3 linked regions of the uncultured Dysgonomonas sp. genome follow. The protein of the gene in region 1 interacts with the protein of each later gene in a pairwise test. Links are inferred from orthologs where the notes say so. Each region holds a gene or a part of one and is shown in the gene's direction. Other genes may lie near its edges.

What was found.
Region 2: the proteins of rlmB (region 1) and tsaE interact in binary tests that used the Escherichia coli proteins (3 or more experiments, as listed by UniProt). The link is inferred for uncultured Dysgonomonas sp. from one-to-one orthologs.
Region 3: the proteins of rlmB (region 1) and QZL88_RS02885 interact in binary tests that used the Escherichia coli proteins (3 or more experiments, as listed by UniProt). The link is inferred for uncultured Dysgonomonas sp. from one-to-one orthologs.

The regions. Positions count from the first base shown.
Region 1 is NZ_LT599032.1:2,092,267-2,095,254, forward strand. Bases 82-2,905 are described here. They hold rlmB (23S rRNA (guanosine(2251)-2'-O)-methyltransferase RlmB), read left to right. Parts: upstream 82-1,035; coding sequence 1,036-1,776; downstream 1,777-2,905. Other genes in these bases: QZL88_RS08805 (amino acid permease), read left to right, coding at 82-1,030; QZL88_RS08815 (RidA family protein), read left to right, coding at 1,801-2,178; ribD (bifunctional diaminohydroxyphosphoribosylaminopyrimidine deaminase/5-amino-6-(5-phosphoribosylamino)uracil reductase RibD), read left to right, coding at 2,254-2,905. In the rest of the region: more of QZL88_RS08805, read left to right, coding at 1-81; more of ribD, read left to right, coding at 2,906-2,988. UniProt on the Escherichia coli protein: Specifically methylates the ribose of guanosine 2251 in 23S rRNA.
Region 2 is NZ_LT599032.1:2,992,624-2,995,774, forward strand. Bases 88-3,074 are described here. They hold tsaE (tRNA (adenosine(37)-N6)-threonylcarbamoyltransferase complex ATPase subunit type 1 TsaE), read left to right. Parts: upstream 88-1,366; coding sequence 1,367-1,783; downstream 1,784-3,074. Other genes in these bases: QZL88_RS12520 (AraC family transcriptional regulator), read right to left, coding at 88-469; QZL88_RS12530 (NAD(P)H-dependent oxidoreductase), read right to left, coding at 1,860-2,411; QZL88_RS12535 (radical SAM protein), read right to left, coding at 2,457-3,074. In the rest of the region: more of QZL88_RS12520, read right to left, coding at 1-87; more of QZL88_RS12535, read right to left, coding at 3,075-3,151. UniProt on the Escherichia coli protein: Required for the formation of a threonylcarbamoyl group on adenosine at position 37 (t(6)A37) in tRNAs that read codons beginning with adenine.
Region 3 is NZ_LT599032.1:660,934-664,061, forward strand. What follows is about bases 159-3,122. They hold QZL88_RS02885 (NAD(P)H-hydrate dehydratase), read left to right. Parts: upstream 159-895; coding sequence 896-2,350; downstream 2,351-3,122. Other genes in these bases: QZL88_RS02880 (phenylalanine--tRNA ligase beta subunit-related protein), read left to right, coding at 159-574; QZL88_RS02890 (M23 family metallopeptidase), read right to left, coding at 2,354-3,122. Outside these bases: more of QZL88_RS02880, read left to right, coding at 1-158; more of QZL88_RS02890, read right to left, coding at 3,123-3,128. UniProt on the Escherichia coli protein: Bifunctional enzyme that catalyzes the epimerization of the S- and R-forms of NAD(P)HX and the dehydration of the S-form of NAD(P)HX at the expense of ADP, which is converted to AMP.

The DNA.
Region 1 (2,988 bases):
TGTGAACAACCTCTTGGTGTATCTCAAAATCGGCATCATACTATTAGTCATCGGAGTAGGGGTCTTCTTTGTAAAACCCGAAAACTGGTCGCCATTCGCACCAAACGGGCTGCAAGGAGTGCTCGGAGGAGTCGCTGCTGTATTCTTCGCCTTTATCGGATTCGATTCTATATCTACCACTGCCGAAGAAAGTAAAAATCCGCAACGGGATATGCCCCGTGCCATGCTCTACTGCCTGGGTATCTGCACCATACTTTATGTAACGATAGCGCTGGTACTGACCGGAATGGTCAACTACAAAGAATTAGGTGTGGACGATCCTCTTGCGTACGTATTTCAGGTGGTGAATATGGACTTTGTAGCAGGCGTTATTTCCGCTACTGCAATTATTGCGATCACAAGCGCCATCCTTGTCTTTCAGATAGGGCAGCCTCGCATATGGATGAATATGAGCCGGGATGGTCTCCTTTGGCCTAAGTTTGGAAAGATTCACCCGAAATATAAGACTCCTGCTTTCTCTACTATTATCACGGGAATAGTTGTCTGTATACCGTCGCTGTTTCTGGATATGCAGTTTGTTGTAGACCTTACCAGTGTGGGCACATTCTTTGCTTTCATCCTTGTATGTGCGGGAGTGTTGTTCCTCGATCATAAAGGAGACAGTAAAAAGGCGAAATTCAAGGTGCCTTATATAAATGGACAGTATATCATTTTCATATTACTCATAGTTGCCGTATATTTGTTCGTCAGTAAGACGGATTTCCTGACAGTCATAAGCGAAAAACCGCTATTGATCGTTTTCTGGGCTGTGTGGCTGGGATTATCGGCAGCGGCATTCAAGTATAAGTTTTCACTATTGCCTGTAATGGGGATTCTTACCAACTTATACCTGATGACAGAGCTTGGCTGGTCCAACTGGGTCATGTTCATCATCTGGCTGGCAATAGGATTAGTCATATATCTGGGATACGGATATCACAAGAGTAAACTGGCTACTGCTAAAACAGTGGCAACACATATAAAAGAATAAGAAGAATGAAGGAAAAGGAAATGATTTTCGGCATACGTGCTGTTATAGAAGCGATCGAAGCCGGAAAAGAAATAGATAAGGTAATAATCAGGCGTGAACTACAAGGCGACTTGTCGAAAGAACTACTCACCCTGCTCAAATCTCATGATGTTGCCGTGCAACGCGTGCCAAACGAACGGTTAGACAGATTCACGCGCAAAAACCATCAGGGTGTTATCGCGTTCCTTTCGGCCATCACTTACGAAAAAATTGAAGATATAGTTCCTTTCCTTTACGAAAACGGAAAAGATCCCTTTATCCTCGTACTGGACGGCATTACCGATGTCCGCAATTTCGGGGCTATTGCCCGTACCTGCGAAGTGGCAGGCGTTAATGCGATTGTTATTCCGGCAAAGGGGAGCGTAACCGTAAATGCGGATGCGGTAAAAACATCGGCAGGAGCATTACTCAAAATTCCGGTTTGCAAAGAGCCGAATCTCACTTCTGCAATTCAATTCCTGAGAAACAGCGGAATAAAAGTTGTGGCAGCCAGCGAAAGAGGAGCAGATATCTACACCGAGATAGATTATACAGGCCCCATAGCCTTTGTGATGGGTGCTGAAGATACCGGTGTGGCGAACGAAAACCTGCGCATAGCCGATAATCTGGTAAAAATTCCTCAATTCGGCACTATCGGCTCACTGAATGTATCTGTGGCCGCGGGGGTGCTCATCTATGAAGTTATCCGCCAAAAGGGTTTAAAATAAGACAAAATCTTAAAATATAAAACGATGAAGAAAGTAATAGCCACTGATAAGGCTCCAGCGGCAATCGGCCCATACAGCCAGGCAATAGAAATAAACGGATTAATATTTATTTCGGGACAGTTACCGATCGATCCTGCTACCGGAGATTTTCCCTCGGAAGACATTAAGGAACAAACAGCGCAATCCTTCGCAAATATCAAAGCCATACTTGCCGAAGCAGGACTTACGACAGATAATATAGTAAAAACAACTGTATTATTGAATGATATAGCAAACTTTGCCGGGATGAACGAAGTGTATAACGCCCAGTTTACCGGAACATTTCCCGCCCGCTCGGCCTTTGCAGTAAAGGATCTTCCGAAAGGCGCATTGGTAGAGATAGAAGTTATTGCTGCTCGCTAATCGCTGAATAAAAAACAATATAAATAAAATATCCTTTTGATTATTGCGTTTCTCATTTTGTAGAAACTCAGAAAAATGACTGTTGAAGAGAAATATATGTACCGCTGCCTGCAATTGGCTCAGAATGGGAGAGGCTTCACAAGTCCTAACCCAATGGTAGGTGCAGTTATAGTCCATCAAGATAAAATTATCGGCGAAGGCTACCATCGTCAGTATGGCAAAGCACATGCCGAAGTAAATGCGGTAAACAGTGTTAAGTACAAAACCTTGCTAAAGGATTCTACAATTTATGTTTCTCTTGAGCCATGCTCTCATCATGGAAAAACCCCGCCCTGCGCCCAACTAATCATTGACAATCAAATACCTAAGGTGGTAGTTGCGTGCCTCGATCCCTACCCTGCCGTATCGGGACGAGGAATAAAAATGCTGCAAGATGCAGGTATAGAGGTTTCTGTGGGCGTATTGGAGAAAGAGGCGCAGGCTCTTAACAGAGCGTTTTTCACCACGCAAATCCGCAATCGCCCCTACATATATCTGAAATGGGCGCAGACACAGGACGGCTTTATAGATAAAGAACGATGTGAAGGGGAAAAACCACAGCCTACCCCTATTTCGAATGAATTTTCACGTATGCTTGTGCATAAGAAAAGGGCGGAGACCGCAGCTATTATGATAGGAACTAACACTGCAGTAAACGACAATCCATCCCTGACCACGCGTTACTGGTACGGGAAAAGCCCTGTGCGGGTCATCATAGACAGACAGGGCAGGATACCTTCAGGTTACCAATTATTTGATGGAAAAGTAAAA
Region 2 (3,151 bases), 900 kb from region 1 along the record:
CGTCCCATATTTTACGAATACTGTTGCTTTCCGGTATCATGTCCAACAATTCGACCACCTGTTTCGCCGACCGTGATGCCGTAAAATCGATACCAAATCGTCCTCTGTCTAACAGTCTGGCAATATTACTAAACTCTCGTTGTTCTGTAAAGTCCTGAGGTAAAATCTTCTCGGTAAATTGTACGACTTGGCGTATGTATGTGTAGCCTTGCGCTTTGTTGTACTCCATATCGCACGCAAATATATGAGGGATGTTGGCCCCAATGAAATACAAATCGCCTTTTTTGAACGGATAAACGGCGTTGTCGATAAAAAAATTACCCTCACCTTCACGGATATACATTAATTCATATTCGGGATGATAGTGCCATGTCTTATAAATGGAGTCGAAACGGAACGTGCGTTCGCCAAACGAATAACCATCCTGATAAATGATCTTTTCAAATAATACCTGTCGTTTTCTTCCCATATTCTGCTTAATTAAGTAATTTTTAATATTTATTGTCGCATTCTTACGTAATTGGCTGATTGTTTAATGCATTATCTTATAGCTAATTTGTTATGAAATTTTCTATATCAATAGAAGAAGAAAAGTCAGGACTGGAAAAATTATATAAAACTAATTCCAGATCAGTAGTTCGTAATCGTTGTTTAAGCTTATTTTATTCAAAAGAATAACGTTCAATCAACCTCGCATTTAAAGGTTCCAACGGATCGCCCAATTGACTTAGTTTGCTCAAACGAAGGTATTGTACCTAAAAATCTTAATGACCCTTAATCTTTTTCATAGCACGAAAGATACGAAAAATACATTCACATGGTAATTGTCAGCTGTATTTAATCAGCTATTTTGCAATGTTGTCAAGGCTAAAACTATATACTTGAAAATATTGAATATATAATCCCGGAAACGGTAATTTCTGAATCTTTAGAAATTTGCAACAAAGGAATTTTTTATTAATAGTATCATAGCCTAAAGATTAAAAATTGAAATTTAGTCAAAATTATTTATCCAAGTTTCTTTTTGAGGCATCTTTTAGTAAATAATTGTTTTTATCATTTGCTTCTGCTAAAGAGAGTAAATCATAATTAAGACAATATTTATTTTTAATAAAAAGGGCCGGGCTGTAATATAATTTCTGCTTCCTCATAAGAATTAACTAACAAAATCTACATAGCTTTGTTATTATCTTCAAAACGGACAAATAGATATAATTCTCCTTTTTCTTATACTGCAACTCCTTTTTCTTTCCATATAGATAATTTTATGTAAACCTCATCAAATAAAATAAGGAGATAGGCGTAAAAAAGTAGAAAGAATGAAAGACAAAATATATCTTTGTAATCAAATTAATGATAACTAAATATGAATATTACAATAAAATCTCTTGAGAACATAGACGAGGCTGCTACCGAATTTGTAAAGGCAATGGGCGATAATACTGTCTTTGCTTTTCGCGGCGAAATGGGAGCAGGCAAGACTACTTTCATCAAAGCCATCTGTGAGAAGCTAGGGGTATCTGATACTATAAACAGCCCTACATTCGCCATAGTCAACGAATATCGTTCCGATAGCGGAGAACTGATTTACCACTTCGATTTCTACCGGATTAACAAAGTGGAAGAGGCTTTCGATTTTGGCTACGAAGATTATTTCTACAGTGGTAGCCTTTGCTTTATCGAGTGGCCCGAACTGATTGAGAACCTCCTGCCGGCCGATACAGTGACTGTTAGTATCAAGGTGTTGGAAGATGGGAGTAGGAGTGTAGTCGTTGGTGCTTAATGTTCAGGTTCTTTATAGAAGATAAGGAGGGACAGGCTGTATAGTCTGTCCCTTTGTATTTTTAAGTTTTTCTATATCACACCGTAGCTTCCACTTTCTTGAGGAAGTCTTTACGCATCTCGTCCGTACCGGTAGAAGTGTGCTCACAATTGAGCCATGTGGCATTGTTTATACCTACCGAATAAAGCATGTTAGGAATAAAATAATCCTGAACAAAAGGCTTAAATATTTCGCCGGCACTCTCCGATGTTGTGATTACTGTAGTCCGTCCGATTTTGAGTAATGGAGTCCACCCATTTTCATAGCTGAAAGCAAAACCTTGAAGGAGTACTTTGTCGAAAAAGCCTTTCAGTATAGCAGGCATTGTTCCCCACCAGATCGGATATATGAATATAGCCTCATCAGATTTTTTCAGCATCTCCTGATATTTCAGAACGAGCGGGTCGATAGCCTTTCCCTGATTGTATACTGCAAGTTCTGCTTCTGAAAATGACGGGTTGAATTTATCTTTAGGGAGGTCGATAACCTGATAAGCCTTGTTTTGTTGTTCGAATTTTGCTGTAATTGTGTCTAAAATAGCTTTATTAAAACTACCATGCCATGGGTGGCTGAATACGATTGTTACCATTATTATGTTTAATTTATTTATAGAGTTGTTTATTATCAATATTGCTTAACCTGCAACATTGACCTTTATTCCTAATTCTTCGATACGCTTTGCGATTTCCTTTAATTTCTCCACAGACGCTTTCTCGAGATTCTTTTCGGGAGTTTCCCTGTCGATAGTGTATATCATTACTTCACGCGGGTTGGTTTCCTTCACCACTTGCAACCATGTCGAGATTTCCTCTTCTGTGGTGTTGTCCACGGTTTTTCCATTGTGGCTACCCGTTACAAACATTGTTTGCATAATGAAATTGCCCTTGAAGCGATTGAATATCTCCTTTTGTTTCTCGATACTGTATTCCGGCGAATTGGGACGGTCTATCAGACGCACGGTTTCCAATATGCCAGAGTCAAGTTTAAGTATATTATTATCTACCTTTTCCAGCGCATCGAAGACTTTCTGTTTGCCGGCATGCATCGCATTCGATAATACGCTGATCTTTGCCTTTGGAAAATATTTGTTCCGCAGTTCTATCGTATCATCAATGATTCCGGCAAATTGGGGATGCATAGTCGGCTCCCCGTTTCCGGCAAAGGTTATGACATCAATGGAGGTATTTTCGCCTTTGAGCCGTATCAGTTTATCTTCTAATGCCGCTCTTACATTTTCGCGGTCGGGAAGTTTTGTCTTCGTTCTGAAGTCTTTATTGTATCCGCATTCACAGTAAATACAGTCGAACGAACACAGTTTGCCGTCGTAGG
Region 3 (3,128 bases), 1.4 Mb from region 1 along the record:
TCACAATAAAGAATTATGGAAACTGATAGATAACTGTGTCGCTGAATACAAGGCAAATCACCAGATAGAAGATATAAAGAAGAACCCGGCTATTGCCGCTACCCGTGCGGCATATAAAAAGTTCGGAAAAGACCCGAACCGCTACCGTCCATCGTCTGAAGCCCTTTGCCGCCGCATCGTCAGAGAATTACCCTTGTATCAGATAGATACACTGGTAGACCTCATTAATCTGGTTTCTATCCGTACAGGTTATTCTATCGGAGGATTCGATGCAGATAAGATAAAAGGCAACACGCTGACATTGGGTGTCGGGATGACCGATGAACCCTATGAAGGGATTGGGCGGGGTATGCTGAATATTGAAGGAATCCCGGTATATCGCGATGCTATCGGTGGTGTGGGAACACCGACAAGTGACAATGAGCGGACAAAGATAGAACTAAGCACAATAAGTTTTCTGGCTATTATAAACGGATATAGCGGAAAAGAGGGTTTGAATGAAGCCGTAAAATATATGCAATCCTTACTTAAAGATTTTGCAGATTCGGATGGTGGGGAAATTATTTTCTTCTAGTCATTTTTTTGTTCAGACTTTCAGAAAACTTTATCTATATAAATAGGTTATAATAAAATAAGTATGATCGCATGCGAGAAAAAGTAACAGATAAAAACAGAGGTAAAAGGTGTTACTTTTGTTACCCTTTATAAAAAGTGACAGGTATAAAAGTGTGTAAAAAGTGTCAAGTTTGTCAAGTTTTTTATATAGTGTCCTTTGTGCTAAGGAGGTTTAACCTCTAAGAACACAAAGAAAATCACAAAGGGCACAAGAACTGAAGATTCGTTCCTTTCGTTACTTTTTAACGAAACGAAGTTAATTAAAATAAACCTTTGATATATGAAAATACTAACAGGCGCACAAATAAAAGAAGCTGACCGCTATACTATCGAGAATGAACCTATCAGTCCGATAGAATTAATGGAAAGAGCATCCAATACCATCGCACAATGGATATGCAACAATGTAGAGAAAGATTATCCCCTGCTCTTCCTTATCGGAAAAGGTAACAATGGTGGTGACGGACTGGCTGTAGCCCGTATCCTGTACCATGCAGGATACAACTGTTCTGTGTCTATGGCATTTGATAAAGAACAACTCACCGAGGAGTGCAGATATAATCTGGAGCGCCTACCCTCCGGTGTCGCCAGCAGTGGTTTAGAGAATATAAGCAGGAATACTGTCATTATCGACTCCCTGCTGGGTACGGGAGTAAAAGGAGAGATAAAAGAGCCCTTATTATCCATTATAGACAAAGTTAATTCTCTACAAAGCAAGGTTATATCTATTGATTTACCATCCGGTATGATAAGTGAATACGGAAACAAAAACCAAAAGATTATTAAAGCTGGCATAACCCTGACCCTTGAATTTCCCAAACTGGCGATGTTATTGCCCGAAGCCGGGGAATACTGCGGAGAAATCAATATATTACCGATTGGACTCAGTTCACAATACATATCCAATGAAGAAACTTCCTATCATTATATAACACCCGGTTTCATCGGGAAAATAAAATTGACAAGGGATAAATTCGCTCACAAAGGAACTTACGGACATGCTTTGCTCATATGCGGGTCGAAAGGAATGGCCGGAGCCGCAATACTGGCGACAGGCGCCGCTTTGCGCTCTGGGTGCGGACTAGTAACCACACACATACCTGCCGAAGAACGGTATGCCGTAAATATGGTGTATCCATCTGCCATACTAAGTCTGGATGATGAATCTTATTTTTCCGATCTGCCCGCGAATGCTTCCAAATATTCATCCATAGGTGTCGGTTGCGGATTGGGGTTAGCCCCGCAAACAGCCGATGCCCTCAAGCAATTATTGGTTTCGGTTTATAAACCGGTTGTGATAGATGCCGACGCTCTTAATATCATATCGGAGCATTACAAGATGAGACACCATATTCCCGCCGGTTCTATCCTTACACCGCATATCGGAGAACTGAAAAGGCTGATCGGGGAATGGACCAGTGATGAGGAAAAAATAGAACAGGTGAAAAGGCTTGCCGCCAATCTAAAATCCGTCATTATCGTAAAAGGGGCGCATAGTATGGTATGTTTACCGAATGGTAACTGCTATTTCAACTCTACAGGTAACAGCGGCATGGCAAAAGGCGGTAGCGGCGATGTACTCACCGGTTATATTACAGGCCTGCTGGCACGCGGGTATAGTAGTGAGCACGCTGCTATCTTAGGCGTATATATGCATGGTCTGGCTGGAGATAAAGCGGCTAAAAAATATGGAACGGAGGGAATGAATAGCAGGGATTTGATAAAATATTTATGAATTTCAATATTTGAACTCATATTCATAACTACTCTCATTTCCACAGGCATCCGCAGCAGTAAATACCAGCTTATGGATTTGTCCCCGAGTCAAACGTTTCGGATCGAATTTGTAGGTATAAACAGGAGATTTCACATCATTCTCAAACAGGGCGAACGCTCCGTCGATAGTTCCACGATAAGAAGCTATACCGCTTTTATTATCCGATAGTCTTATCTTTATTTCTCCTTTAGCCACCCATTTGGCAGGGAGTACAGGAGTGATGGTGGGGGCTTGAGTGTCGATACTTACAGCATAGGTATTACCCAATTCCCTGATACGGGCGGTAATAGCGCCGTTGTTGTACTTACCACCTATCCACGATTCACGGCTGCCGGTGATGCGTACGATACCATACTGGGATTTGTTGGTCATACTGTCTTTGGTCATCTTGATGGTTATGTCGCAGGATTTATCAAGAGGGACATAACTATCGTTAACCTCATAGATGGCAGACATATAATTCTTCGACAAGGTTCTCTTCAGATTGAAGCAGAGGTCTTTATATAGTGATCCGCCGGCAATGAAAATAGAGAACATATTGCCTTCATAATAATTATCCTTGTCCCATGCCATTAGTTGAGTACAGTCTTTCCGCCGGGGGATATCCTGCTTTTTGCCGTATACATCGAAAGAATGGGTGGTCTCGTTGCCATAGAGGTCTTCGAGTTCGTATTTCAGCTTATATACCTTTTCCTCGTTTATGTCGATATAACCGTTATTGACGGTCTTATATATA